Regions from separate parts of the Mesorhizobium sp. M1066 genome, predicted to be linked through region 2. Evidence: riboswitches for the same ligand, from Rfam matches in the RefSeq annotation. Region 2 holds a riboswitch; each other region holds the start of a gene.

Region 1 (9,879 bases), on a different contig from region 2:
GCGCCGAACTGGCCGGTTGCCATGGCCCGGAAAAGCCGGTGTGAAAGACCGAGATCAATCAAGAGGATAGAGCCGATCCTTGATTCAATCTCACCGGGTAGGCTACGGGATCGACACCTCACGCGGCTCAACGAGAATGTCCGCCTCGATAGCGGCGTTGATGAACGCCGCCCTTGCCGCCGAGACTTCTTTCTTTCCCTCGAGCACGGCCAGACAGACCTTACGGGCAACCATATGCTTTTGCCCGGTTGCAACCGGCCAGCGGTTCAGCAGGATGTCGGCAGCCTGAGCGACCCGCTCCACGTTGAAGATCGAGTTTCGCGATCGGCCGAGCGCAATCCTGACCGGCTCATCGAAACGCTGATCTTGCACGATGCCACTCCCCAAAGTCGGCATTCATCGATTCGCGGCCTTCAACCCCGCGCAATGTGATAGGTTCCGCGACAAAGGTGCAAGATGTCCGATTCCAGTGGCCAGAAAAATCCCAGGCTGATCGTCGTGGTCGCGTTCGATCGCGGTGAGGATGGCGAGTTGTTCCCAGCCTTTGGACCCGCCGACCAGCAGAGCGAAGACCGCGCCATACGCACCGCCAGGGCTCTGGCGGCAAAGCATGCCGGCGTCATCGCCTGGAGCCGCGAGGCCGATCCGACGCTGGGCGAATACGGCCCGCCGAACACGCTCTTCGTCAGCGGCGACGTACCTGACATGGAATAGTCGACTGGCATCAGCTTCTGGATGCCTTGCCCATAGGGTTTGATGCGAGCCGGTTTCCCCTCGCCAGCAAGCAAAAGCCCGCTACGGTGAACCGGAGCGGGCCTTGGAGGAGGACAAGGGGTGGGACCCTCTCCTCTTGTTTCCACGGGGGGTGTGGACCGCAATGACCATACGAAAGTTTTGCAGAGTGCAGGATCACAAGCCGGCTTGCCTGCATCACAATCCGGTGCACGCCGATATTGGGGGCGCTCACGATATTGCGATCAGTTGCGATAACCCGGCTAGATACGCCCGAGCACGACAAGCACGATGGCGATGAGCAGCACGAGCCCAAGGCCGCCGCCGCCATAGTAGCCGATGCCGTAGAACGGACCGCCACCGAGGCCGCTGAGGCCGCCAAGCAGCGCAATGATGATCGGTATGGTTCCAAGACTCATGGCGATGTTCAAAGACGAGCGCTCCAAAGGCTCTGCCGTTCCGCGCGATTGTGGCGGGCATCGCGTGCGGAAGAGGTCTGCCGGCAACAGAAGCGGCCATCCAGATGATGGCAACCAGAATTTGATTCCGGCACGCCTGCGGACGCAGAAAGCCCGCCAGCGTGGCGGGCTTTCCTACCGGCCGGAGGCCAGGAGAGTGCGGTCGAGCCTCACGTCTGGTTCGGCACTTCCAATCCCCGGCCCCTCCAGTATCAGCGACGAGCGATCAGGAGGCAGAGTTGCCGTAGATCGCGGTCGTAGGCGCCTTCGCTGCTGAGCACGTCGACGCAGCGCTTCTTCATTCGCGCCACGTTGCTATCAGACATCTGGGCCACGACACCCGGCAGGCTCGGCCTGCTGGGGTTTGACGGATTGGACGGATTGCTCGGGTTCGACGGATTGGACGGATTGATACCGCCCCCAATACCCACGCCGACACCGACGCCGACGCCGCTCGTCCCGCCCACATTGGCGCCGAGGCCGGCAGCAATGCCGCCAGATCCTCCAACATCGGCGCCCGCGCCGGCATTGATGCCATTGCTGCCGCCGACCGAAGCACCGAGACCAGCATTGACACCGCTCGAGCCGCCGACATTGGCACCGGCACCGGCATTTACACCACCGCTGCCGCCGACCGAGGCGCCCACTCCGGCACTGATGCCGCCACTGCCGCCAACGGAAGCCCCGACACCGGCATTGACGCCGCCGCTACCACCCACCGAGGCACCCACGCCAAGGCCGATTCCCGCAGCATTGGCGGGCAGGGAAAGAGCTAAAATTACCGCACTACCCGCCAACATGTTGGCGACTGTCTTGATGGTGTGAGCCATAACACTCTCCTGTTGTCGTTGCGCTAAGCAATTGGCGAGAGGCCGATTGCAAGATCAACTACGCGAGGTGGTGAATTTCAGTTTCAGAGAGAGAATACTGAACCTGAAGCGTGGTGTACATCAACAAAATTTCTGAAATAAAATGATACTAAAGTTCGAACAATTGTTCAAGCGTGATTGCAGACCGAACGATTCTGCGCACCCGCTTGTCAGACGACGCCGTAGAACAGCCTGTAGTGGACGCGCTTCATATAGTCCCGGTATTCCGGCGTGGCGGCTAACAGCGCCTCTTCGCGCAGGATGCGATGCACCTGGAAGAAGGTGATCGCGGCGTAGACAGCAAGATTGTAGAAGGAAAAGGCCGACAGCAGGAACAGGACATGACCGGCAAGGTATCCGGCATAGATCGGGTGCCGCACCAGGCGGTAGGCACCGTCGGTCATCACGCCGCGATTGCCCGGCAGAATGGCGAAAGAACGCCCTAGCGATATCTTCCCCCAGATCACGAACCCCAACGCCAGGACTTGCAGCGGCGCAGCGGCATAGACCGGGATGATGGCCACGCCCGGTTCCAGGTCGATGAAGCCGACACCGAAGCTGGCGACCACCGAAACAACCACCGTCAGCGGGTTCCAGTCGCGTACCTGCGGTCGCCGCGACAGAAGCAGCCAGGTAAAGGTCAGGATCTCGGAGATTGCCACCAGCGCCACATTGATGCGGGTCGGGTCGAGCATCAGGTGATATACGCCGCGGTAGACGAACATGCCCGCGAAGGCCAGCGCGCAGATCCGAAAGAAACCTTCGCGCAAATCCACCAGGATTTCGCGCTTTCGGGCTGCGGACAGAATCCTGCCGTCACTGACGTGCGAAAGCGCCTCGCTTTTTGATATGAGCAATGCAAACACCCCGATGATCCCTCGAGGCGACCTTTGCACGCAACCATTGCCGGGCAGTTAATCAACAAGATCAGATCGGTGTTAAACTGGCTGTCGGGGAGCCAGGGTGCCACATCCAGACGACCCTGCTCCACGCGGTCGTCCAGAAAGACGGGCGACCCATTTCATTTGATCTTGGCAGACTAGCTCAGATAGTCGTTGCGGAAATAGCTCCCGAAATCCGGGCGTTGAGCAACCAGCTTGCCATCGGCATCGCGCAAGATGCCGGACGCGAAGAGATAGTCGCCGATCGCTTCCATCTTGGCCGAATCCATCGTCCCGATGGCGCCGCTTTGGCTGCGCAGATAATGGCCGTCGATCAGCGCCTTCAGCGAGGCGTGGATCAGCGCCGGATTAGTCAAGGCATCGTTGTTGGCCGCGATCAGCAGGGCTGCCGCATCTTCGGGGTGATCGACCGCGAACTGGTAGCCGCGCCGTGTCGCCTGGACAAAGGCTGCCGCAGGCTTGGGGTTTGCCTGGAGATAGGCTTCGCTCGAAGAGATCAGTGTCGTATGCTCGTCAGGCACGCCGTAATCGGCATAGACGAAGCTGCGTTGTTTGACGCCCTTGAGCTCGGCTTCGACACCCTCCCAGGTCGAGACTTCGAGCGTGAAATCGACCGAACCATTGGCCAGCGCCTCATAGGCTGAGGTGCCGAGCGTCACCGTCTCGAAATTGCCCTTGCCGCCATCATGGCGGATGATGGTCGATATCAGGGCGTTTTCCCAGGCGCTGCCGAAGCCGCCATAGGTCAGGCCGTCGAGGTTTCTCGGGCTTACGATCTCGCTGCGTGCCGCATTGAAGACCACGCGGCCGGTTTCAGACTGCACCACCGCATAGACGCCCTTCAGGTCCGCTCCGGCGGTTCTCTGGGTGAACAGGCTGATGGTGCCGTTGATGCCGAAATCGGCGACGCGATTTGCAACCAGCGTGCCCGCACCGGTATCGCTGTAAGGCAGGATGTCGACCTCGAGCCCGGCCTCGCGATAGAAGCCCTTGTCGCGGGCGACGAACGGTCCGATGTGGTTGGTGTTGACAGTCCAGTCGAGGGCAACAGTGACCTTTTGTGCCGATTGTGCTTGGGCTCGCGCCGATCCGGCAATGAGCGGAAGGCCTGTGGCAAGGGTCAGCAACAAGGCCTGCCGGCGCGTCAAGTCAGTCATGATCGTTTCCTTTGGATGGGGTGGCGTTGAGGATGATGTCGAGAATCTCGGCCTCGAGCGTACTTGCCTGGCGCGCGGCATCGCCGCCAAGGCTGCGCGGGCGCGGCAGCGGCACCTTGATTTCACGCACGATGCGGGCCGGGCGCGCCGACAGCACATAGATGCGGTCGGACAGGAACACGGCTTCGCGCACGTCATGGGTGATCAGGAGCGCCGTCCAGCGATGATGCCGCCACATCTGTTCCAGCCAGCGCTGCATGGCCGTGCGGGTCAGCGCGTCGAGCGCGCCGAACGGCTCGTCGAGCAAGAGCATGTCGCGTTGCTGCACCACCGTGCGCAGCAAGGCCGCGCGCTGGCGCATACCGCCGGACAGTTGCGCTGGAAAATGCCGCTCGAAGCCGGCAAGCCCGAATTCGGCAAACAACGGCGCAACGCGCGCCCGCGCCGCCTTGCGCCTGATGCCTTGCACCTCGAGCCCGAGCGTCGTGTTGTCGAGGATCCGCCGCCACGGCATCAGCGCGTCGCGTTGCGGCATAAAGGCGAAATGCCTGCCGTGGTCGTCGAGCGGCGCGCCGTCGAACAACATCTCGCCCTCGCCATGCTCGGCGCCGGTCAGAAGTTGGAAGAGCGTCGACTTGCCGGCGCCCGAGGGCCCAAGGATCGAGACGAACTCACCGGCGCCGACGCTGAGCGAGATATCGGCCAGCACGTCGAGCCCACCGAACGCCTTGCGCACATGTCGCAGCTCGAGCCGGCTCATCGCCGCGGCCCCTTCCCCTCGGTTTCCTTGCCGGCCCGCTCCCAAGGCATCGCAAGGCGCTGCAGCAGTACAGTCAACCCGAACAGAACAAGGGTCAGGGCAGCGCTCACTCCGACGGCGGCAAGAACCAGGTCAGGACGGAAATTGTTCTTGGCGTTGAGCATGTAGATGCCCAGCCCCTTCGCGGCCCCCGCATATTCGGCGAAGATGGCGCCGACCACGGCGTAGGTGATGGAGATCCTCAAGCCAGCGAAGAAATAGGGCAGCGCCGAAGGCAGCCGTGCCAGCACGAAGATGCGCCAGCGCCCTGCCCCCATGGCGCGCAGCATTTGCCCGATCTCGGCCTGGGTCGACTCATAACCCTCGACCAATGCAACCAGCATCGGAAAGAAGGTAACCAGCGCCACCAGCATGATCTTGGGCGTCAGCCCGAAGCCGAACCACAGCACCACCAGCGGCGCGATCGCCACCAGCGGCAAGGTCTGGCTGACGATTAAGACGGGAAACAGCGCACGCCGCAGCGGCTGGAAGAAGTCGACCAGCATCGACAGCACGAAGGCAGCGCTGAGCGAACAGGCAAAGCCGAGCAGCGTGGCGCCGATGGTCGGAATGGCGTTGTCGGCCAGCGCCTGGCGATTGAGCAGCGCTTGCTCGAACACGCGCGACGGCGCCGGCAGTATCGTCGGCCGGATGCCGGAATAGGTGGCGTAAAGCTCCCACGCCACTAGGAGCAAACCGACCGAGATCATGGCCGGCATTGCCTTGACAAGAAGGCCCGCGATCGGGCGCGAAGCGACTGATGATGTGACCACGGGAGAAAACCTTTGACGGCAGCGCGAAAGCGCGGCGGCTTCAGACAGCCGACGGGCTGTTGGCCGAGACCGTGACGTCGAGGGTTACGTGGCCGGCGCCTGGTCCGAAGCGACAGAAGGCCTCGTCCAGCGCCGAAAAGATCGCACCGGCATCACCGCGCAGTTTCGTGCAGAAATGCTTGGAACGCTCATAGACGCCGGACTGCTTGAGAAAATCGATGCAGCCGTAGATCTCGTCCATGTGGTCGTCGGTGCCCATCACATAGAGCGAGAACTGCGCCGCCGCCGGCTGGCCGGTGGCAGCAGCATTGCGCACCGCCGCGATGGCCGCATCCTTGCGCGGGCCGAGTGGCCCGACAGGCCCGCCAAGTGCATCGGAGCGGCAGATCGGATCATCCGGCTCACCAGGGCACCCGCGCGAGATGGTGGCCGACAACACGCAATGTTTGCCGCTACGTGCCGCCGCCACGAAGAGGTCGCGCATGGCGGGAAACAGCACTTCGGGCGGCCCGACCAGCAAGGTCGAGATGTCGTCGGTCTCGATCCTGAGCTTGTCGCGCCAGGGATCGAGCGCACCGAGCGCGCCAAGAATGACACCGACGAAATCGTCGGTCATGGGGTATAGGGAAATCTGTGCGCCTGAAAACATCGCCCGCCTCGCTCCGCTGGTATTACCCAGATCAGCTTCTAGGGTCTGTGGGCTTGCCGCCCCCGTCTCAGCCCCGACCGTACGGAGCACCCCTGTGGATGTGCGCCTTAAAGCATCATTCGAGTTCAAGGGGAAGCCGTTTTTTTCAGAGCACTGCGCCAAAAGCATTACGCCAGTCACGGTGCCCCTGAGCGGAATTTTATCGGGAAGCTTCGCCGCCGCGACCGGTTGTCCCCACAGTCGCAACGCGATCACTTTCGTAGAAAATAAGCGACGACTTCACAGAAATGGAGACAAACCATGTTCATGAAAATCCTCGCAGCTTCGGTTCTCACCATTGGTCTGGCCACGTCAGCCATGGCGCAAAGCGCCGGCAGCAACAACGCAAATGGAAGCGGCAGCGGCAAGTCGGTGACGGTTGAGCCGAACACGCCGGCTTCACCGAATACGATCGAGCCGGACACTGTCGACCCGGGCACGACCAACAGCACGACTGGCACGGTAGGTGACATGAATTCGAACGCGGATCAGAATTGCCCGACCAACCCGCAAGGCGCGCAGCCGGACGCCGATGGTAACGCGACGGCGCCAACGGTAAACGATAATCATTGTGGCAAGTAACTTACGTCGCAAACGGATGAAGCCGCTGGGCATCGCCCGGCGGCTTCATCCGTTTTTCTGGTCCGCAGCACTCGCTTTGCCGAACAGCCGGATTTCTGGAGCGGGTTTCCCGGCGGGCGGGCGCGAAAATAGGTGTTTTGAATTGATCAGCCGTTTGAGCACTCTACCGTAGGTAAAATACAGGACCCGACCGTTGGCGAGATCGAATTCCACTGTTCCCCACCGCCTGACCGGAGCCTTTCCTGTGCAGGGCCCCAGCCTTCTGATCTGGAATCCCAGCCTGACTTTGCACGTTCCGATTTCAAGATAGATGCCTGGCAGAAGGCCAAGCACATGCCATAGCCGTACAACATGCTCGACCGACATGGCCGGCGAGATTATCAGGTGGCTGGGCTGAAGCCGCGCCCAGACGAAGTCGCCTTTCGGCTGCGGCATTCCTGACAACAGCCCCCGGCAGTAGGCCGGCACCGCCTCGCTTACCAGAATCCGCATAGCGGTTGCCGTGCTGTCGACCAAGGCTTCTCTCGAGGTCCAGTCAGCTTCGGAGAACGGCACCTGCCCGAGAATGTCACCCTCGTCAAAACCGGCGGACATCTTGTGGAGCGTGACGCCGCCATGAACCGCATGCCGGCCGTCCACGGCCAAGCGCTGGATCGGGTGGGGCCCTCGATAGTCGGGGAGCAGCGCCGGGTGGAGGTTGACCCCGCCTTTGGAAAAATGGCCAAGAACCTCTTGAGGGATCAAGACAGGCAAAGTGTAGCAGACCAGCACATCGGCGCGGACGTCAGACAATTGCCGTCCAAGGGCATTCCAATCGTAAGGGCGGCCAAATTCGATCAGCTTGACAGGCGTGTTACCGATAAACCGCCTGAGCAGCAGCTTGCGTTGAAGCCTTCGCCGGAAATTGCCAATGCTGAAACCGGTGGGACGACGCCGGAACCCGGGCACGATGATCGCGCCAATTGCATTTCCAGCCTCTAGCCAGCCGGCGAGCAGAGGCCCGGTATAGTTAGAGATATCGAGGACAAAAACGGCTGTGATCGGCTCCGAGTGATCGGTCGATTCGATCGGCCTCATCTTCGGCAGCTCAAACGGGCCGACAGATCAGGGCGAGCTTGTCAGGTCGGCTGAGTGGAAGGCGATGCCAAGGCAGTGACAACCGAAAGACGCTCGCGTTTTACAAACACTGGCTTTTCGTAAACTTTTTTCACGGCCCGTCTCCCGAAATCAACTCTTCCTGCGCAATTGGACCGCGATACGGCAGGCTGTCAACCGCCTGACCGTGTTTGCCTACCGCATCCGCATTCGCCGTTGACGAAGGTGTTCGAAGGGCGCTCGGACATTATGAAAGCTCAATGGCCGACGCGACAAGACGCGCTGACTGAAAGAGGTTTGGATGCGATGATCTGCTCGACGACACCGTCGAGCAGCAATGCAGGGCAAATCGCAGTTGCGAATCTACGAAACCGCCGTCTCGCGAACCGGCAGCTTCCAGCCTGGCCTGACGAAGTGGCAGGTGTATCCGTTGGGATATTTCTCCAGATAGTCCTGATGCTCGGGCTCGGCTTCCCAGAATGGACCAACGGGTGCGACTTCGGTGACGACCTTGCCCGGCCACAGGCCCGAGGCATCGACATCGGCGATAGTGTCCTCGGCGACGCGCTTCTGTTCGTCGCTGGTGTAATAGATCGCCGAGCGATAACTCGTCCCGACATCGTTGCCCTGGCGGTTGCGGGTCGTCGGATCGTGGATCTGGAAAAAGCGTTCCAGCAGCGTGCGAAAGCTGATGATGGCCGGATCGAAATTGATCTCGATGGCTTCTGCGTGGGTGCCGTGGTTGCGGTAGGTGGCGTTGAGCACGTCGCCGCCGCTGTAGCCAACACGGGTGGAGATGACGCCGGGATAGCGCCGTATCAAATCCTGCATGCCCCAGAAACAGCCGCCGGCAAGGACTGCACGTTCGGTCGAAGTCGCCATGTCACGTCTCCTCAAAAGCAATTCCAGGAAGAATGTGTAGCGGTTTTCCGTCAGGAATTGCGTGAAAGCAAGTTGTCTCGCCATAAATGGGCATTGTCACCTGCTTCGTCCAGCGGACGCGGTGGATCTACTTCAGTTGCTCGTTTGGGCGAGGCTGTCGATCAAACCCGATAGCTTCATGCCAGGCGGAATGGCGGCAAAGCTGATCGCCACCGGTGGTGCCCTGAGCGACCAGTCGAAAAGAACGGTCTTGACCGGGATGTTGCCCAGCCACGCCAGCAGCCGAGGTGGCACGCCGCTCCCGGGCCAGACCAGGAGCATGCCGTGATCGCGCAGCCGCTGGCTGGTGATCCAGGGGGCGAGCCGCATGTCGAGGTCGGTGAAGATCGACGGCTTGTCATAGGCGTTGAGGCCCGCCAGCAACGCGATGCGGGTATCGCCGCCGACGATGTCGAGCCGACCGGGCACCGCCGCGTGCCAGACCGCCTCGGCTTCGTCCGAAATCTGCCGCGCTGGCCAGCAGACGGCATCCAAGCGCCCGCGCAAATTGCAACTCGTCCAGCGGATGCCCGCATAGGCACCCGACATGCCGATGATGCAGGCGAACGCGCAGATCGCCAGCCGTCGCAGTTCGATGGCGCCGAGCCGATGACCCAGCAAGGCGAGCGCCACAACGCCGACAAGATTGTACATCGGCGCGCCCCACGCCTCGCCGGCGCCGGTGAACAGCGAAGCCACCATGACAAGCACCGCCGGACCAAGCCCCATCCACACGAGATAGGCCAGCGCGCCGCGCTTGATGGGCTGTTCCGGCGCGGGTGAACGCCGCAACAGCCCCGATATCGCCAACACCAGCAATAAGCCGCAGAGCCCCGCCATTTGGACACCGATATAGTAAAGGCGGGCGCGGTGGACCAACACCCATTCATCGCGGCCGGCGAC
Region 2 (9,879 bases):
ACCCCTTGACCACGGTGAGATCGCCAAAGCTCTTTTCGATGTTTTTCGCCTCGATCACCAGCTTGCCGGACTCGGCGGCGTCGCTCGCCACCATGGTCGCCGACCCTTCGGCACCGCGATGGCCGCGAAAACGCTGGCGCATGGTCTGCAACTCGCCGAGCCGGCGCATGTTTCGCTTGCGCCGCGCCGTCACGCCGTAGCGCAGCCAATGCTCTTCGCGAACGATCTGGCGGCCGAGTTTATGCTGCTCGCGCTCTTCTTCCTCCAGGACCAGGTCGCGCCATTCCTCGAAATGGCCAAAGCCCTTGTCCAGCCTGCGGGTCTGGCCGCGATCGAGCCAGATGGTGGCGCGCGACACGCGTTCGAGGAAGCGGCGGTCGTGCGAGATGACGATCAGTGCCGAGGAGGTGCGGATGAGTTCCTCTTCCAGCCATTCGATGACCGAGAGGTCGAGATGGTTGGTCGGCTCATCGAGCAGCAGGATATCGGGCTCGGGCGCCATGACGCGGGCAAGGGCGGCGCGCCTCGCCTCGCCGCCCGACAGGTCGTTCGGACGTTCCTCACCCGACAGTCCGAGATGCTCCATCAGATAGCTGGCGCGGTAGGGATCGTCGGCAGGGCCAAGCCCGGCCTCGACATAGGCGCGGACAGTCGCAAAGCCCTCCATGTCGGGCATCTGCGGCAAATAGCGGATAGTTGCCGAAGGCTGGCGGAACACCTCGCCGTCCTGCGGCTCGATCAGGCCAGCGGCGATCTTCAGCAGGGTCGACTTGCCCGACCCGTTGCGGCCGACCAGTGCAATCTTGTCGCCGGCCGAAGCCGTCAAGGCGGCGCCGTCGAGCAGCGGCGTGCCGCCGAAGGTCAGTTTTATCCCGTCGAGGTTGAGAAGAGGCGGGGCCATGTCAGCTTTCAGGTAAGGGATAGGGATGAGCGAGCAGCATCGCGCGGCCATGGTCCAGTGCGATTTCGAGGCGGCCCTTGACCTCGTTGGAGATGGTCAGCGACGAACCGAACGCCACCTTGACGTGGTTCAGCGGCCATTTGGCGCCGGTGACGGTCAGGCCGGCGAGCTCGGAAAAGCCGAGCACCGAAAACAGCGTGCCATCGGCATAGTCGAAGCCGGCCGTTCCGCGCAGCAGCGGGATGCCTTCCTGAGCGCCGCTGGTCAGGAGCACATCAGTCCCGGCCTCGGCCAGCCGCAGGGCAAGCGCTAGATGCAGAAAAGCGTGGTCGGCGCGCCTGCCGCCAAAGGCGCCGGCGAGCACCAGGCGAGTCGCGCCGCGCTCGAGTGCGGCGGCGATGGCCAGTTCGCCATCGGTCTTGTCCTTCTCCGCAGGGAAGGTCCGGCGCGGCACGGCAGCGAGATCGTCAGGCAGGTTGGCCGGCACCGAATCGAAATCGCCCACCCACAGTTCCGGCACGAGATCCAGCAGCCGCGCATGGCCGATGCCGGCGTCGGCGGCGATGACGCGGGAGCCTTCGACCTGACGGTCGAGCCGTGGCGTGCGGATGAGATCGCCGCCAAGCAGGATGGTGAATGTGCTCATATCGTGTGGCCCTTACCAGCCCGGCACGGGAAACGGAAGGCGGCAAACTCCCACTTGCATGGGGGATCGGCCCGGCCTATGTGTCGAAACGCTCTAACGGGGTGCCGGACGCGATCTTCGCGGACCGGCTGAGAGGCAGTCTCGCCAACCCGCTGAACCTGATCCGGTTTGTACCGGCGGAGGGATTAGACGTTTCGGACAGTCCGACGCCTCAATTCCTTTTAATTCGAACGAAGGAGGCGCCGATGCGCACGCTTTTATACGCTCTTGTCTCAGCCGTGACCGTGGTCCTGTCCGGGCCGGCCTTGGCCAAGGACAAGCTCACCGTCTACACCTATGAAAGCTTCACCGCCGACTGGGGTCCGGGTCCCGTGGTGAAGAAGGAATTCGAGGCCGAATGCGGCTGCGATGTCGAGTTCGTCTCGGTTGCCGATGGCGTCGCGCTGCTCAACCGCGTCAGACTGGAGGGCGCATCGACCAAGGCCGATATCGTGCTCGGTCTCGACACCAATCTGACCGCCGATGCCAAGGCCACAGGCCTGTTCGCGCCGCATAGCGCGGTGGCGGATGTCACTGTGCCGGGTGGCTGGAGCGACGACACTTTCGTGCCGTTCGACTACGGTTATTTCGCTGTCGTCTACGACACCGAGAAGCTGAAGAGCCCGCCGAAGAGCCTGAAAGAACTGGTCGAAGGCAGCGCCGACGACAAGATCGTCATCCAGGATCCGCGCACCTCGACGCCGGGCCTCGGCCTGCTTTTGTGGGTCAAGTCGGTCTATGGCGACAAGGCGCCGGAGGCCTGGGCCAAGCTCAAGGCGAAGGTGTTGACCGTGACGCCGGGCTGGAGCGAGGCCTACGGCCTGTTCACCAAGGGCGAGGCGCCGATGGTGCTGTCCTACACGACCTCGCCAGCCTACCATATGGTCGCCGAGAACACCGAGCGTTACCAGGCGGCCTCGTTCGAAGAGGGCGAGTATCTGCAGATCGAGGTGGCAGGCATCACCACGACGGGGGCCAAGAATCCGCTGGCGGCGAAGTTCATGGCCTTCATGACTGGACCGAAGTTCCAGGATGCCATCCCCGAAACCAACTGGATGTTCCCGGCCGGCAAGACCGACAAACCGCTCAACCCGGCTTTCGACAAACTGGTCAAGCCGACCAAGACCTTGCTGTTCAGCCCGCAAGAGGTCGCCGCCAACCGCAAGGCCTGGGTCGATGAGTGGCTGGCGGTGATGAGCAAGTAGGCTTGCGAGTTCTTTTGATGTTCGCGCCACTCCACCCCCCTCTGGCCTGCCGGCCATCTCCCCCTCAAGGGGGGAGATTGGCAGCGTCGTTGCTGGTTATAGTCCGGCAACGTTGGAGACTAGCAGAAGCATGGGTGGCGGCCGATCTCCCCCTTGGAGGGGGAGATGTCCGGCAGGACAGAGGGGGCCGCCAAGGAACGCAATCCTTTGTAATTGCCGCGATGGAAAGAATGGTGGTCCAGCGTGCAACGCGCGTCTGACCCCCGCATCACCGCTGGCACCCTCGCGCTCGCTGCAATCGCGCTACTGATCGGCGGCGCTTTTGCCGGTCTGCTTTTCGAAGGCGCCCATGATTTCTCGGGCGCCTGGTCGACCTTCGATCCCTATCTCCTGCGCGTCGTGCGCTTCACGCTCTGGCAAGCAGCGCTGTCGACGCTGCTTTCGGTCGTACCGGCACTGTTCGTGGCGCGCGCGCTGTCGCGGCATCCACGCTTCTTTGGCCGCGCCTTCATCCTGCAGCTCTTCGCCGTCCCGCTGGCGCTGCCGGCCATCGTTGCGGCACTCGGCATACTGGCGCTTTATGGCCGCGCCGGCTATTTCGCCGGCGTGTTTGCCATGATCGGCGGGGGAAGCTGGCCGGGCATCTATGGCCTGTCCGGCATCCTCGTCGCCCATGTCTTCTTCAACCTGCCGCTGGCGACGCGGCTGTTCCTCGAGGCGCTGCAGACCATACCGGCCGACCAATGGCGGTTGGCGAGCCAGCTCGGCATGGCGGCGCGGCCGGCGTTCCGGCTGATCGAATGGCCAACGCTGCGCGCCGCACTACCCGGCGTCGCCGGGCTGGTGTTCATGCTCTGCATCACATCCTTCACCATCGTGCTGACGCTCGGCGGCGGGCCGGCCGCGACGACGCTTGAGGTCGGCATCTACCAGGCGCTGCGCTTCGATTTCGATCCCGCGCGGGCCGTTACACTGACGCTGTTGCAGATCGCCTTGACCTTTATCGTTGTGCTGACCCTGACGCGCCTGGGCGCCAATGTGGTCGGCGACACCAATTTGCCGGTCGCGCAACGCCGCTATCTCTCGGTCAATCGGAGCGAGACCTGGTTGAACGCGCTAGTCATCATCCTGGCGCTGCTGTTCGTCGTAGGGCCGATGGCGGCAACCGTGGTGGCCGGGTTGGGTGCGGACCTCGGCCGTTTGGCCAGCGAGGCCACTGTCCGGCAGGCAACGCTGACCAGCGCGGCGCTCGCCTTCCTGTCGGCGCTGCTTTCGGTGATGCTGTCGCTGGCGCTGACCATGGCGCGGCGGGCACTGGCGCTGAACCGCCGTGCCGGCGCAAAGACACTGCTCGAACGCGCCACCGATACAGGCGCCGGTTTTGTCCTTGTCGTGCCGCCGATCGTCGTTGGCGCCGGCTGGTTCCTCTTGCTGCGCCATGCCGGCGATGTCTTCGCCATCGCCCCGGTCATGGTCGTCACCGTCAATGCGGTGATGGCGATGCCGTTCGCCCTGCGCGCCGTGCGTCCCGCCTATGATGCGGCGAGCGAGCGTCACGAACGGCTCTGCGCACTGCTCGGCATTGCGGGCTGGAACCGGCTGATGCTGGTCGACTGGCCATCGCTGCGGCGACCGCTCGCCACGGCCTTTGCTTTCGCCATGGCGCTGTCGCTCGGCGATCTCGGTGTCATTGCCCTGTTCGGCAGTGATTCCGTGCAGACATTGCCCTACCTTCTTCTGGCACGGATGGGCAGCTACCGCACCGAGGATGCCGCCGGCCTGGCACTGCTGCTCGGCTTCGTCTGTCTCGCGTTGATCGTGGCGGCGCACTGGCTGGGAAGGGAGAAGGTCCGCGATGCGTGAGAGGGCGGCCAACAGGCTCGAAAAGGGCGCGCCGGTGCGGCTGGACAATGTGTCGTTCAGTTATGGCAGCTATGGCGATGCGCCACTTGTCTTCGACGTCGAGTTCGCCACGGCGAAGATCACCGCCATCATGGGTCCGAGCGGTTCGGGCAAGTCGACACTGCTCAATCTGGTCGCCGGCTTCGAGACCCCACAATCGGGCCGCGTGCTGATCGGCGGGGCCGATGTCAGCACCGAGCCGGCCTCGGCGCGGCCGGTGTCGATGGTGTTCCAGGAGAACAATCTCTTCGCGCATCTTTCCGTCGAGCAGAATGTCGGGCTCGGCCGCTCGCCCTCCCTGGGACTGACCGAGGCGGACCGCGCCGCGGTCGCCGAGGCGCTTGCGCGCACCGGTCTCGCGGGCAAGGAGAAACGCCTGCCGCGCGAGCTCTCCGGGGGCGAACGCCAGCGCGTCGCACTGGCCCGCGTGCTGGTGCGCGACCGACCGGTGTTGCTGCTCGACGAGCCCTTCGCTTCGCTCGGACCCGCTTTGCGCGACGAGATGCTGGATCTGGTTGCTGCCGTTCATGCCGAACGCGCCATGACGGTGCTATTTGTCACCCACCAGCCCGAGGATGCACGCCGCATCGGCGAGCACATGGTGTTTGTCGACAATGGGTTGGTGGCCGCAACCGGCAAGGCTGATGATTTCTTTACCGGGGCTGGTCCGGAGGCGTTCCGGCGCTATATCGGCGCGGGTGCTGGATATTCCACATCACGCGATGTTGCCCGGAAGCGGACATAATTTACGGTCAAACCGGCTCCAGGCGATGTGGCGTTTGCTTGCCATGACCGGGGGAGTGTGGCTAGGTCCGCCCTACCGCAGCAGTTTGAGATATGGCGCGTGAACATTCCGAAGATCGCCCCCGATTTTCATTGTCATGTGCCGGAACCCGAAAGGAAGCCGTTCTGGAGATCGGCACTAACACATTGGGAATGAAACCGCTGGCGCGCTTTCTCGCGCTGGCTGGCTTTGCCGTGGCGCTGGCAAGCTGCCAGATGTTCACGCCGCCGGAAGTTCAGGAATCCGGCTTCCAGCCTTCCGACAGGCCGATCACGGTGGACAATGTCGGCGCCAACAACAAGCTCGCCGAATTGGCCAAGGCGCAGCACCCGCGCATCCTGGCGACTTATGGCGGTGAATATTCCGACCCCAAGCTCGAGCGCATGGTCGCCAAGGTGGTCGGTAGTTTGACGGTGGTGTCCGCCAACCCGACACAGACCTATCGCATCACCATTTTAAATTCGCCCAACGTCAACGCATTCGCGCTGCCGGGCGGCTATCTCTACATCACCCGCGGCCTCCTGGCGCTGGCCAATGATTCGGCCGAGCTTGCCGCCGTCATCGCGCATGAGATGGGCCACGTCACCGCCAATCACGGCCTGCAGCGCCAGCAACTGGAGGCCGAGGAAGGCTTGGCGACCAAGGTGGTTTCGGACGTGCTCGGCGACAGCCCGACCGCCAAGGCGGCGTTGATCCGCGGCAAGCTGAGGCTGGCGCAATTTTCGCGCAACCAGGAGCTGGAAGCCGACGCCATCGGCATCAAATCGATCGGCGAGGCCGGCTACGATCCTTTCGCCGCAGGCCGCTTCCTTCAATCGATGTCGGCCTATACCGATTTCCGCTCGATCAGCGGCGCCACCGATGCCAGCCTGGACTTCCTGGCCACGCACCCCAACACGCCGCAGCGCATCGATCTGGCGCAGCGCCATGCCCGCCAGTTCGGCGCGCCGGGCGTCGGCACGCGAGACCGCGATTCCTTCCTCGCCGGCATAGACGGCCTGCTCTATGGCGACACACCCGAGGAAGGCTATGTGCGCGGCGAAACCTTCCTGCACCCGGGCCTTGGCGTGTCGTTCACGGTGCCGGACGGCTTCATCATCGACAATTCGGCGGCAGCGGTGACGGCCACCGGCCCTGGCGACATAGCAATCCGTTTCGATGGCGTCTCGATCGACAAGAACCGGGCGCTGACGGACTATATCCGCAGCGGCTGGGTGGCTGGTCTCGTCGACAGCAGCGTCAAGCAGGAAACCATCAACGGCAATGAGGCGGCGACCGCGCATGCCGGCGCCGAAGGCTGGCAGTTCGACATTGCGGTGATCCGCGCCGGCGGCCAGGTCTACCGGCTGCTGACCGCGGCCCCTTCCGCCAGCACGTCGCTGGACACGATCGCCCGCTCGGTCAGCGGCTCGTTCCGGATTTTGAGCGCTGCCGAAAAGGCGGCGCTGAAGCCGCTGCACATCCGCGTCGTCACCGTCCAGCCTGGGCAGACGATGGGTTCGCTTTCGGCGCAGATGGTCGGCGTCGACCGCAAGCTCGACCTGTTCCGCGTCCTCAATGCGCTGTCGCCCGGTGCCGCGGTTTCGGCCGGCGACAAGGTCAAGATCGTCACCGACAAGTAGGCGCCGCTGGACGCCTGCCGCCGTTCAGGCGGCAGTCGCCATGAACTCCGGATTCTGCTTTACCAATGCGACCTTGAGCTTTTCCATGGCGCGGGCCTCGATCTGGCGGACGCGTTCCTTGGAGATGCCGAGCGTTTCGCCGAGCGCTTCGAGTGTGGCGCCCTCGTCGTTCAGCCGCCGTTCCTCGATGATCCTCAGCTCCCGTGCGTTGAGCGCGCGAAGCGCCTCCCTCAGCCAGAGCGAGCGGCGCGCGACATCGATCTTGTCGCCGACGATCTCGTCGGGCAGCGGATCGTCCGAAATCAGGAAATCCATGCGCTCGGTCGAACCCGCATCGTCGGCAATAGGCATGTTGAGCGAGGAGTCGGGCGCCGAGAGCCGCGAATCCATCATCGCTACATCGGCTTCGGAGACGCCAAGCGCCTCCGACACCTCGCGATAGAGCGTGGCGTTGGAGAGCGGCTCCGTGCCATTCGCCAACCGCGCGCGCAGGCGTCGCAGATTGAAGAACAGCGCCTTCTGGGCCGAGCTGGTGCCACCACGCACGATAGACCAGTTGCGCAGGATATAGTCCTGCATCGAGGCGCGAATCCACCATGTCGCATAGGTCGAGAACCGCACCTCGCGCTCCGGCTCGAAGCGGGCGGCGGCCTCGAGCAATCCGACATGACCCTCCTGGACCAGATCGCCGAGCGGCAGGCCGTAATGGCGGAATTTGGAGGCCATGGAAATGACCAGCCGCATATGGGCGACGGTGATGCTGTGCAGCGCGTTCTGGTCGTTGTCCTCTTTCCAGAGCAATGCAAGCCGATGCTCTTCGTCACGCTCGAGGTAGGGAGCCTTCATTGCCGCGCGGACCATGATCCGTCCTGCCGTGTCTTCCATCATGAGGCGCTCCCTGGGTGGTGCGGATTACTTTGCAAACTTGGCTGGCGCCCGGGTTGAAATGGCGGCGTCGTGCCCTAGAACAGCCAGAACTGCCATGCGCGGGAAAGGTTCCGCGACCGTGGCGGCGGGATTGTGTTGCCTGAAGGATTCCCAGGACGGTTCGTGATGGCTGCGATGACGAGCAGAAAGTGCCATTTAGAGTATCTGGTTTCATAAACCGGTTGGTTTTGAAATTCTGTTCCTTATTTTTTCGACTTGCATCTGTCAGTTTCCAGCGCTCACAATATGCCGGTCAGCCGGCCAAGGACGGGATCACAGAAAAATGAAATGGCTCAAATCGCTCATCATCGCCGGAACGCTGCAGGCCGTAGCTGTCACTGCAGGCCATGCCGGCGCCAATCTCGACCAGATCAAGCAGGCTGGGGTCATCAAGGTCGGCACGGAAGGCACTTATGCGCCATTCACCTATCATGACACCTCGGGCGCACTGGTCGGCTTCGACGTCGAAATCGCCAAGGCGGTCGCCGACAAGCTCGGCGTCAAGGCCGAATTCCTCGAAGGCAAGTGGGATGGACTGATCGCCGGCCTCGACGCCAATCGCTACGATGCCGTCATCAATCAGGTCGGCATCACCGACGCCCGCAAGGCAAAGTACGACTTCTCCGATCCCTACATCGCCTCCAAGGCGGTGCTGATCGTGCGCGGCGACAACACCGACATCAAGAGCTTCGCCGATCTCAAGGGCAAGAAGTCGGCGCAGTCGCTGACCTCGAATTTCGGCAAGCTGGCCGAAACGAACGGCGCCGAACTGGTCGGCACCGACGGCTTCGACCAGTCGATCCAACTGCTTCTGACCGGCCGTGCCGACGCCACCATCAATGACAGCCTGTCGTTCCTCGACTTCAAGAAGCACAAGCCCGACGCCAATGTGAAGATCGCCGCGCAAGAGGAAAACGCCGACTATTCCGGCGTCATCGTGCGCAAAGGCGATCCGGAGCTGGTCGCGGCGATCAACAAGGCGCTGGCCGATATCAAGGCCGACGGCACCTACAAGAAGATCTCCGACACCTATTTCGGCCAGGACGTTTCGAACTAATCTATGAGGCGGGCCGGTCCGCGGCCCATGAGACACATCGAGCGGCGAGCCGTCTTTGACGGCCCGCCGCTTTTGTCGTGATATGGCCGACGCATTCTCGCTTTGACCAAGCTGCTTCGACCAATCTGGAGGGTCTTACGTGCCGCACTGGCTGCAACTGATGCTGGAGTCGCTGCCTTCGCTCCTGTGGGCGGCGCTGATCTTCACCGTGCCGCTGACGCTGTTGTCCTTTGCTCTCGGCTTGACGGTCGGCCTGGGTGCTGCACTCGCCCGGCTGTTCGGCCCCAAGCCGCTGGTCGCGCTGGTGCGCTTCTATGTCTGGATCTTCCGCGGTACGCCGCTCCTGGTGCAGCTGTTCCTCATCTTCTACGGCCTGCCGTCGGTCGGGATCCTGCTCGACGCCTTCACGGCGGCGCTGATCGGCTTTACCTTGAACATCGGCGCCTACACGTCGGAAATCATTCGCGCCGCCATAGGCTCGGTGCCGAAAGGCCAGTGGGAAGCCGCCTATTCGATCGGCATGACCTGGGGCCAGGCGATGCGGCGCACCATTCTGCCGCAAGCCGGCCGGGTCGCGGTGCCGCCGCTCTCCAACACCTTCATCTCGCTGGTCAAGGACACGTCGCTGGCCGCCGCCATCACCGTGCCGGAGATGTTCCAGGCGGCGCAGCGCATCGTCGCCACCACCTATGAGCCGCTGATCCTCTATGTCGAGGCGGCGATCCTTTATCTGGCGCTGAGTTCGGTGCTGTCGGCCTTGCAGACGCGGCTGGAGATCCGACTCAACCGCTATGGC
Region 3 (9,879 bases), on a different contig from region 2:
CCCGACAAGGATCCTTCCCTCAAGTGTTACCTCGACGAACCATGTTCGGCTTTTCAGAACGATCTTAAGCTGAAGCTTAGCCCGACGGCACAGCTTTAGGCACGAAGGCGCTCACCAGGGTCGCAGCTCAAAGAGAACGGCGCCCTTCGCCGGGGGCCGTCCGTTCCGCATCCCGCCTGACGGCGGCGCGTTGCTGCCCCTGTGATAAAAGGGCAGGAGGGCTACGGCTTCCATTTCAGCGTCAGCCGCTGAACGCTTGAGCCGGCTCTACGGCTATTCGGCTGGGGTTTTCCGAAGCTTTTCTAACACAAAGAGCTTGCCCTGGCGCACGGCGTACTCGATTGATTGCGCCTTCGTCAGATGTGCCGCAATCGAGCTGGCCAGCATGCAGCCCGTCCCGCGCATCGATGCGGCAAGACGCGGCGTGTCAAAGCGGACTGGTTCGTGATCGGGGCGCAACAGAATATCGGTTGATTGCGGTCCCGATGCATGGCCGCCCTTGATCAGCAGAGCCCGCGCGCCGGCTGCCAGCAATTCTTGGCCTTGCCACACTACGCCGTCCTCATCCACTGCTCGCTCCGAGCCAACAAGGAGTGCCAGCTCGAAGAGATTGGGGGTGACCAGACGGCAAAATGGCATCAGATCGCATTTCAGGGCGGCGATGGCGCCGGCTTCCAGGAGCGCCCGGCCTGACGTCGACGCCAGCACCGGGTCGAGCACTGCCGGCACCTGCGGATTTTCGCGCAGCACTCCGGCAACCGCAATGACGATCTCCACCGTGGCGAGCATCCCGATCTTGATGGTCGCCACCTTGTTGGCCTGCAACGCCGCACGCATCTGACCGGCCACCAGACCGGGTTGCATAGAGTGGATTTCCATGACCGCATCGTGCGTCTGCACCGTTAGCGCGGTGACAGCAAGGCAGGTGCGCACGCCAATGGAAGAGATCGTCTCGATATCGCGTGCTATTCCGCCTCCACCGCTCGAGTCAGAACCGCCGACCACGAGCACATGCGGTTCTCGCCTCAGCGCCATGGCTTTGTCTTTTCGATCCATTCTCGCGTGCGCGCTTCGGGATCGGCATTCAACGTGATGTCGGTGACCACCGCCGCGCTGTCCGCACCAGCCTCGAAGACACCGTTGAGCCGGTCGGGGTTGAGGCCGCCGATGGCGACCAATGGGATCGGCGCCACCCGATGCTTCCACGCGCTGATCCGCGCGAGCCCTTGCGGCGCCCATTTCATCTGCTTCAGGACCGTGGGATAGATGGGGCCGAGCGCGATATAGTCGGGCTCGGCAGCGATGGCCGTTTCCAGTTCTAGATGATCGTGCGTGGAAAGCCCGAGCTTCAATCCGGCGTACTTAATCGCCAGCAGGTCGGCCGCAGCCAAATCCTCTTGGCCGAGATGGACGAAGTCGCAGCCTTCCTCGATTGCCGTGCGCCAATAGTCGTTGACGATCAGTTGGCAACCATGGACCACGCAGGCGCCGTTCGCGCGGCGGATTTCCGTCCGCAGCGTGGCCTCGTCCCTATCCTTGATGCGCAACTGAACCAGCTTGACGCCAAGCGGCACCAGCCGTTCGATCCAGGCAGCACTGTCGACGATCAGGTAGAAGGGATCGAGCTTCATGAAAATACTGCCCTGCCGATGGTCGGTGTCGATGGCATGGCGATCTCGCGCGGTTCGAGCATTCCGGAGCTGAAAGCTTCACGACCGGCCTCGACCGCCTTGCCGAACGCGCGCGCCATGCCGACCGGATCGGCCGCCTTGGCAACCGCGGTGTTCAGGAGCAAGGCATCAAAGCCGAGTTCCATGACGGTGGCCGCGTGCGACGGCCGCCCGAGCCCAGCATCCACGATCAGTGGAACGCCGGGGAAATGTGCGCGCATCGAGCGCAGCGCCGTGATGTTGATCGGACCGAGGGCGGAACCGATCGGCGCGCACCACGGCATCAGAACCTGACAGCCCGCCTCCAGCAGCCGCTCGGCGACGACAAGATCGTCGGTGGTATAGGGGAATACGTCAAAACCATCCTCGCACAGGATGCGGGCGGCCCCGACCAGCCCGAACACGTCCGGCTGCAGCGTGTCGTGGTTGCCGATCACTTCGAGCTTGATCCAGTTGGTGCCGAAAACTTCGCGCGCCATCTTCGCGGTCGTGACCGCTTCCTTGACGGAGTGGCAGCCGGCAGTGTTGGGCAGGATTTTGACGCCGAGCGAGCGGATCAACGACCAGAATTTTTCGCCGGCCCTGCCGCCTGCCATCTCACGGCGCAACGAGACGGTCACCACCGACGTGCCCGACGCCTTGACAACCTCGGCAAGGATGGCCGGCGAAGGATATTGCGCGGTGCCGAGAAGCAGGCGCGACGGAAGCTCGGTTCCATAAAGCTCTAACATGATCTAGCCTCCCTGCATGGGCGAGAGGATTTCGATCCGGTCGCCGTCGTTCAATTGGAATTCCGCCCGGTTGGCTTTGTGCACGAGGTCGTTGTTGACGGCGGTCGCGAGCCAATCGCCCTCATAGTCAAGCGCGGCAAGCAGCCCGGCCAGCGTGGTGGCGGCAACCTCATGCGCTTCGCCGTTGACCATCAGTTTCATGAGCAAGCTCCTTGGTTGCGTCTTGATTGAAAACCAGGTCGGCGGCCTGGCGCGCCATGGCGGGAGCCAGGAGAAAACCGTGGCGATAGAGCCCGTTGATCGCGATGATCTCACCCTTCGTTTCGACGCGCGGCAAATTGTCGGCAAAGGCTGGGCGGATGCCGACACCGGTTTCAACGATCTCAGCCTCGCCAAAGGCCGGGTGGAGGGCATAGGCGGCACCCAGAAGCTCCATCATGGAACGCGCCGTGACTGGTCCGGCGGACTGGCTCTCAATCATCGTTGCGCCGACCATGAAACGCTGGTCGGTGCGCGGCACCACATAGAGCGGAAAGCGCGGATGCAGCAGACGGACTGGGCGCGACAGCGAGACATCCGGCGTGCGCAGGATCAGCATTTCGCCGCGAACACCGCGCAGCCTGTCATCGAAAGCGGTCATCCCCGTGCAGTCGATCTGACGATCGAAACCGGAAACCTGCCGGGCGTTGGTCCCGAAGTGGAATTCGACCCCCATGGCCGCGAGCCTGTCGTGAAGCGCCGTCATCACCTGGCTCGGGTCGAGATGGGCCTCGTCGGGGAAGTACAATCCTCGGCGGAATCGGCCGGCGAGGTCTGACTCCAGCAACGCAATTTCATCTTCATCGACACGCCGATGCCCCGACGTGCGGCTGGCGAACCGGTCGAGCTCGCCCGCATCGCGCGGCGAGGCCACGACCAGCGTTCCCCGTCGTGCTACCAAGCCGGGCGTTGCGGCATCCCACCAGTCGGCGGCACCGCGCCCGAGATCCAGCACCGGCTGCTCGGCGCTTTCACGCTCGCACCATGGCGCCAGCATGCCGCCGGCGAACCACGACGCATTGCCCCCAAGGGCAGGCCTTGTCTCGGCAACGGTAACCGCCGCGCCGCGTGCGGCGAACTCGAAGGCGGCGGTGAGGCCGGCGACGCCGGCCCCTTTGACCAAGACCTTCATGATGACTCACGTGGCTGAGGTATGAGCGGTGCGCCGGTCTCGCCCGCAGGCATGTAGAGATCGCCGCCCTCGCGGTATTTCGCCGCCATCGCCGCCATGCCCTCCTTCTGTGCCTCGGCGCGGATGTCGTGGGAAATACGCATCGAGCAGAATTTCGGCCCGCACATCGAGCAGAAATGCGCCACTTTGTGCGCCTCCTTGGGCAAGGTCTGGTCGTGGAAAGACCGCGCGGTTTCTGGCTCGAGCGACAGGTTGAACTGGTCTTCCCAGCGGAACTCGAAGCGCGCGCGGGAAAGGGCATCATCCCTGACTTTCGCCGCCGGATGACCCTTCGCCAGATCGGCGGCATGGGCGGCGATCTTGTAGGTGATCACGCCAATCTTGACGTCGTTGCGATCGGGAAGGCCAAGATGCTCCTTGGGCGTGACGTAGCAGAGCATGGCGGTGCCGAACCAACCGATCATGGCGGCGCCGATGCCTGAGGTGATGTGGTCGTAGCCCGGCGCGATGTCGGTCGTCAGTGGTCCAAGCGTATAGAACGGCGCCTCGCCGCAGACAGCGAGCTGCTTGTCCATGTTCTGCTTGATCTTGTGCATCGGCACATGGCCAGGGCCCTCGATCATCACCTGGCAATCCTTCGCCCAGGCGATCTTCGTCAACTCGCCGAGCGTTTCCAATTCGGCGAATTGCGCCGCGTCGTTGGCATCGGCGATCGAGCCGGGACGAAGGCCGTCGCCGAGCGAGAAGGAGACGTCGTAGGCTCTGGCGATGTCGCAGATCTCGGCGAAGTGCTCGTAGAGGAAGCTTTCCCGGTGATGGTGCAGGCACCATTTTGCCATGATCGAGCCGCCGCGCGAGACGATGCCCGTGACCCGGTCAACGGTCAGCGGGATATAATGCAGCCGCACGCCGGCGTGGATGGTGAAATAGTCGACGCCTTGCTCGGCCTGTTCGATCAGCGTGTCGCGGTACACCTCCCAGGTCAGATCCTCGGCAATGCCGCCGACCTTTTCGAGCGCCTGGTAGAGCGGCACCGTGCCGATCGGCACCGGCGCGTTGCGCACGATCCAGTCGCGGATGTTGTGGATGTTGCGGCCGGTCGACAGGTCCATCACCGTATCGGCACCCCAGCGGATCGCCCACACCATCTTTTCGACCTCTTCAGCCATCGACGATGTGACGGCGGAGTTACCGATATTGGCGTTGATCTTGACCAGGAAATTGCGGCCGATGATCATTGGCTCGCTCTCGGGATGGTTGATGTTGGCGGGAATGATCGCCCGTCCGCGCGCCACCTCGTCACGCACGAATTCGGGCGTGACGAAATCGGGCAGCGTCGCGCCGAAAGCCTCGCCGTCGCGCTCAAGCTTGCCGTGCAGGATCTCGCGACCAAGGTTCTCGCGAATGGCAACGAACTCCATTTCGGGTGTGATGATGCCGGCGCGCGCGTAGGCAAGCTGCGTCACCGCCTTGCCTGCTTTGGCCCTGAGCGGTCGGTGGCGGATGGGAAATTCTGGCGTCAGGCGTTCGCCCGTCGCGAATCCGTTGTCCTCCGGCCGGACATGGCGGCCGTCACAGCCCTCGACATCGCCGCGCGCCAAGATCCATTCGTGGCGAAGCCGGGCCAGGCCTTTTTCGATGCTGGTTTCGACAGCCGGATCGGTATAGGGGCCCGACGGATCGTAGACGGTAACGGGCGGTTCGCCGGCTGTCGGATGGACGGCGATTTCGCGCATCGGCACCCTGATCCGTGGGTGGATGGTGCCGGGCTTGTGGATCTTCCGCGAGGCGGGCAGCGGTCCCGTCGACACGGCGGGGGTAAGGGCATTCATCTTGAGGCTCCTTTGCTCATGCATTGGAGACCCAGTTCTGTGCCGGAAGGATGAAAAGACGCTTCTGTCGACCTGCCGAAACAGGACCTCGGGCGTGAACTCCCGCAGAGCGCTTGCACCGTCCCTACGCCAGTATGAACTGGATCAGGTTCAACGGGTCACTGCGCCGCGAAAGCCAGCAGTATCTCAGCCCCTTGCCGGGACTCCCCTGGTGAATGCCTCAAGTTGAACGGGCCGGGGTTGTCTTGTCAAGCGCATGTTCGTCCTGCGACGGCGGTGGGCGGCAATCAAATTGGTCCCAAATTGGGCCGACGGCCTCGCCATGGGTCGCGTAGAAGTTCTGCGGGAGACAAGGCAGGTGTGGCCAAAGCTGCATTTGCCTCGTCAAACTTGATGTGACATTGACGTAGACGGAACTGCTGCGTTTCAAGGATCTTAAGCCGTCAATGCCTGATCGGAACAGAACTGGTGGGCCGCCCGAACGCCCCACAAACATCGTGCTCTCGATCACCTCCTATTGTCGCCGGAAAAGGGGTGATCGACCAATCGATCAAGTCGACCGCTCGCTGAAGGGCGCCCTCGGTTTCAGCACGGCTGGGCGAAGTGGCAATGACATGTCCAATCCAGTCTCGGAAATCCCCCTTCCTGACGATCGGTGTCTTGGGTTCAACATTCAATTTGACCTCGGCCACACCTGATATAGCAGCTGCCTGAGTGTCGCCACCAATCCAGTCCAGGGTGCCATCTTGATCAGGAAGCAGGAATCGCGCGGCCGCAGTATGCGAATGCTTTTTGCGCAGATTCCATTCCTCGCCAATGACAAGCTTGATGTGCTCGGTGACGAGGTCGACACCGTAAGCTAACTGGACCAGTTGAGGGTCGGGCGCGCCACTAAGACGCGGATTGACTTCAATGACAACTGGGCCGCGTTTCGTGCACCGGAGTTCAATGTTAGTTGGCCCCCAGCCAAGGCCGAGAGCCCGCAAACAGCTCAGCGAAACATCGGCGATGCGCTCACGCTCCTGATCGGTTAGCAGGGCCGGATACGTCACCTCACGTATGACGAAATGGGGGAGGGGACCAAAGTCATTGGCGCAAATCGCAACGACCTCATTCCCCATAACATTAATGCTATAGAACGGGCCCTGTGCGAATTCTTCGACGAGTATTTTCGGTGTAGACCGCCATATGTGCTTTCCGCCCAATAGATAGGTCGTATGTTCGGCTACGTCTTCGAGGCTGCGGCACAATCGGACACCCATGCTGCCGCTGCCTACTGCCGGCTTAAGAATCACGGGCAGGCCGATCTCTGCAGCCGAGCTTTCTACCTCCGCCGCATTCGTTGCCAACCGATAAGCCGGTATTGGAACGCCGGCCTGCGCGAGGAGTTGGCGTTGCTTGAATTTGTCGCAGCTTCGTTCAATCGATTCAGGGTTCGGTCCCGGTAGATCGAAATGCCGGCAAAGCTTGCCAACTGTCGCATAGATCGATTCATGGTCCCCGGCAAAGCCAGTAATGCCAGCAATGTCGTGGGTAGCACGCAGCCGCGAACTTTCGCGGACCAACGCTTCGAGATTGCCAGTGTCGACACGGATTGCCTCAACGTTTTCCGCCGAAAGATAGTCGTACCGAGGTGGATCAGCCGTCAGAGTAATTGGATGAAGACCAAGACACTGAGCCGCTTGGACGTATAGCTGACCAGTACCCCTATGGCCTTCGACCAATATGAGCGCTCTTCTTCTTACCATTGCTGTTAATCCCGATGTTGCGTGCTGGCGGCGGTCCGTGGGTACCGGCGTCACTTTTGTGGCCGTGCCGGACCTCAGTCTCGCGGTGCCGTACCATTCTCAACGACTGACGGTTGTAAAAATCTTGTAAATTGATTTGAAGGATCTGTTGCAGCGTTTTTGATTAGGGCGGCGTCGGAGGCTTGCTCCGTTCAAACCAGGTTAGCTGGGGTTAGTGTGTGATCCCGTGGGCATGGGCGTGACCTACCCCTCGGGTAGGGCACGCCAAGCCACATCAAACTCGCAGCACAAGAACATGCGCTCTGGTCATACCGGCTCATGGTGAGCCCTGAATCTGGAACCGGCCCGATGTGTAAGCAGCGAGTCGTCAAACGGCCCCATTCAATCATGGAGTCACATCATTTAAGATCGCGAAAGCTGTCATTGCGGGTTACGGAACTGCTTTCCGATGACATTCGAAGATGCGATCGGGCGTCAGAACCGGATCGCTGACCGCCGCTTCCACCTCGGTGAGCCCGGCTGATATAATCAGGTCTGAGGCTGCGCGCCCTGTCGTTCCCAGCATTTACATTAGGCAGCCTTGCCAAGATTGTCCCGCAGCAGAACCTGCCTGAGCGCATCGACGAACGTCCGAATATCTGTCGTACTATGGGCAGGCGTAACCGTCACCCTGAACCGCTCGGTTCCCACCGGAACACTCGGCGCCAGAATTGGCTGAACGTATATTCCATGCTGATCCAGAAGCTGGCGGGACGCTTCCTTGCAACGGAATGGATCACCAATAAGCACAGGAATGATGTGGCTTCGGGTCGGCATGACGGGGATGCCCGCCTCTTTCAGCAATCCGATTAAAAGTTTCGTTTTCCGGTGCAGATCAATTCGTTCTGAATCTGAATCGCGAAGATGGCGCAGCGCTGCCAGCGCACCAGCCGCCAGCGCTGGCGCAAGCGCCGTGGTGAAAATGAAACCGATCGAGAAGCTTCGTATGCTGTCAACAATGGAGGCAGGTCCGGTCACATAACCCCCCATCGAGCCGAACGCCTTACCTAGCGTCCCTTCGATGATGGTTGGACGATCCATGATGCCAAGTTCCGCGGCAATGCCGGCGCCTTTCGGACCGTACATTCCCGATGCATGAACTTCATCCAGAAACGTCATTGCGCCAAATTCGTCCGCCATGTCACAGATATCTTTGATCGGTGAAATGTCACCGTCCATTGAATATACCGATTCAAAAACAATGATCTTGGGTCTTGCAGGATTTACACTGCGCAGAAGCTCCCGCAAATGCGCAACGTCGTTATGCCGGAAGACGCGCTTTTCGGCCCGGCTGTTGCGGCATCCACTAATAATTGAAGCGTGGTTGTGCTCGTCAGAAAAAATAATTGTGTCCGGCATCAAAGATGCCAATGTACTCAAGGATGAATCGTTTGAGCTGAAGCCGGAAACAAAAATCAATCCTGCTTCCTTATTGTGGAAATCTGCAAGCTCCCGCTCGAGCAACACGTGGTAATGGTTGGTGCCACTAATGTTGCGGGATCCTCCCGATCCTGCGCCGTTGGCATCGATGGCGCGCTTCATTGCCGATAGCACTTTGGGGTGCTGCCCCATACCGAGATAATCATTAGTGCACCAAATGGTTATCTCTTTTCGGCCGTCGGGCCTATTGAGCCAGGCCTTTGGGAAGTTGCCAGACTGACGCTCCAGATCGGCAAATTCACGATACCCGCCACGGCCTTTGAGTTGCTCGATTCTTCCGGCGAAATACTGCACATAATCCAAATCAATCTCCTGTTGGGAAGCCGTTTTTCGGCGCGCTCAGTGCTGCTTCACAGCGCACCTGCGCCGGCCCATCGCGTCGCATCCCTCGACAAGCACCAGCAAGATTGGATTTCGACTACGCGCTTGATCTTGCGGGGTTTCGGCCGCTCCAGCTAATTCGGGTAACGCGCCCCAAAGTGCAAGTGAAGAGAATGTTAAATCTATTTGTTACTGAAATGCCTGAAATTGCATGAGTGTCGCAAGCGATTTCATAATTCTGGCCAGTCGTCGTTCGATTCCTGTCGCGGCCTTGTCAGAGCTGCGCTCGGCGGGCTTTCGGGCCCGAGAGCCGCAATGCGCGAGGGCCGCGTCTTGTCGCGCAACAGCCCTTGAAGCCCTTCGGCGGCGAAACGCTCTGCAAACGCCATACGCAGCTTTTGGACGTGCTGGCCTGCCGGATCATCTTGACGGTGCCGACGTCATCGTCGGTCCAGCCGGTTCGGAGTCGCCTCAGAATCGGAAATTTCTGCCCATCAGACTGGAAATTGACACGTAAGCTTCCCGGCTCCTTCAGAAGTCATCATCTCTCGCACACCAACTCATGCCACGCAGATGAGATCGCGCCTTTTTCTGTCGTCACATTCCATTGTCAGAATCGGAAAAGAAGGGTCTCCTTGTTTTTTATAAAAACAAAATTTCACAAATAATTATGAAAACGGACATGTTTGCTGCAGACAATTAACGTGAACGTACTTGTCTGCCGCTGAATAACAAAATATAGGCAGCAATTATAACTTATAAACGTAGTGAAACGCGTCAATCGACATTTCCGTAGAGCTGCAGCAGAGACGAGGGGAGTCCCATGGGCCCTATGAAGATGCAGCCCGAGGAGATGGGCAGCCTGTCCGCGCGGATTTACAGCAAGGTGCGGGATGGATTGATCATCGGCAATTTCGCGCCGGGCGA

What was found. Region 2 has a riboswitch for thiamine pyrophosphate ahead of thiB (thiamine ABC transporter substrate binding subunit). Riboswitches for the same ligand answer to the same signal wherever they lie in the genome.
Region 1: it holds a riboswitch for thiamine pyrophosphate, as region 2 does, so the genes downstream of both, NKH52_RS23125 (YkoF family thiamine/hydroxymethylpyrimidine-binding protein) here and thiB (thiamine ABC transporter substrate binding subunit) in region 2, are expected to answer to the same signal.
Region 3: it holds a riboswitch for thiamine pyrophosphate, as region 2 does, so the genes downstream of both, thiC (phosphomethylpyrimidine synthase ThiC) here and thiB (thiamine ABC transporter substrate binding subunit) in region 2, are expected to answer to the same signal.

Annotation. Positions count from the first base shown of each region.
Region 1 is NZ_JAMYMR010000021.1:67,982-77,860, forward strand. It holds gene NKH52_RS23085 (DUF982 domain-containing protein) at 103-372, opposite strand; gene NKH52_RS23090 (hypothetical protein) at 457-714, shown strand; gene NKH52_RS23095 (DUF3309 family protein) at 996-1,151, opposite strand; gene NKH52_RS23100 (hypothetical protein) at 1,403-2,020, opposite strand; gene NKH52_RS23105 (methyltransferase family protein) at 2,230-2,925, opposite strand; gene NKH52_RS23110 (ABC transporter substrate-binding protein) at 3,099-4,118, opposite strand; gene NKH52_RS23115 (ABC transporter ATP-binding protein) at 4,111-4,878, opposite strand; gene NKH52_RS23120 (ABC transporter permease) at 4,875-5,636, opposite strand; gene NKH52_RS23125 (YkoF family thiamine/hydroxymethylpyrimidine-binding protein) at 5,731-6,339, opposite strand; TPP riboswitch at 6,330-6,443, opposite strand; gene NKH52_RS23130 (RodZ family helix-turn-helix domain-containing protein) at 6,640-6,960, shown strand; gene NKH52_RS23135 (formyltransferase family protein) at 7,006-8,037, opposite strand; gene msrA (peptide-methionine (S)-S-oxide reductase MsrA) at 8,419-8,937, opposite strand; gene NKH52_RS23145 (glycosyltransferase family 39 protein) at 9,070-9,879, opposite strand, start outside.
Region 2 is NZ_JAMYMR010000009.1:32,073-41,951, reverse strand. It holds gene NKH52_RS14870 (ABC-F family ATP-binding cassette domain-containing protein) at 1-901, opposite strand, end outside; gene NKH52_RS14865 (thiamine diphosphokinase) at 903-1,547, opposite strand; TPP riboswitch at 1,635-1,749, shown strand; gene thiB (thiamine ABC transporter substrate binding subunit) at 1,793-2,791, shown strand; gene thiP (thiamine/thiamine pyrophosphate ABC transporter permease) at 3,035-4,654, shown strand; gene thiQ (thiamine ABC transporter ATP-binding protein) at 4,647-5,438, shown strand; gene NKH52_RS14845 (M48 family metalloprotease) at 5,630-7,099, shown strand; gene NKH52_RS14840 (RNA polymerase factor sigma-32) at 7,124-7,987, opposite strand; gene NKH52_RS14835 (amino acid ABC transporter substrate-binding protein) at 8,310-9,083, shown strand; gene NKH52_RS14830 (amino acid ABC transporter permease) at 9,223-9,879, shown strand, end outside.
Region 3 is NZ_JAMYMR010000065.1:7,440-17,318, reverse strand. It holds partial or broken gene NKH52_RS33720 (hypothetical protein) at 1-99, shown strand, start outside; gene NKH52_RS33715 (hydroxymethylpyrimidine/phosphomethylpyrimidine kinase) at 274-1,035, opposite strand; gene NKH52_RS33710 (thiamine phosphate synthase) at 1,026-1,631, opposite strand; gene NKH52_RS33705 (thiazole synthase) at 1,628-2,401, opposite strand; gene thiS (sulfur carrier protein ThiS) at 2,405-2,602, opposite strand; gene thiO (glycine oxidase ThiO) at 2,571-3,572, opposite strand; gene thiC (phosphomethylpyrimidine synthase ThiC) at 3,569-5,404, opposite strand; TPP riboswitch at 5,508-5,624, opposite strand; gene NKH52_RS33685 (ATP-grasp domain-containing protein) at 5,848-7,152, opposite strand; gene hemA (5-aminolevulinate synthase) at 7,723-8,934, opposite strand; gene NKH52_RS33675 (GntR family transcriptional regulator) at 9,791-9,879, shown strand, end outside.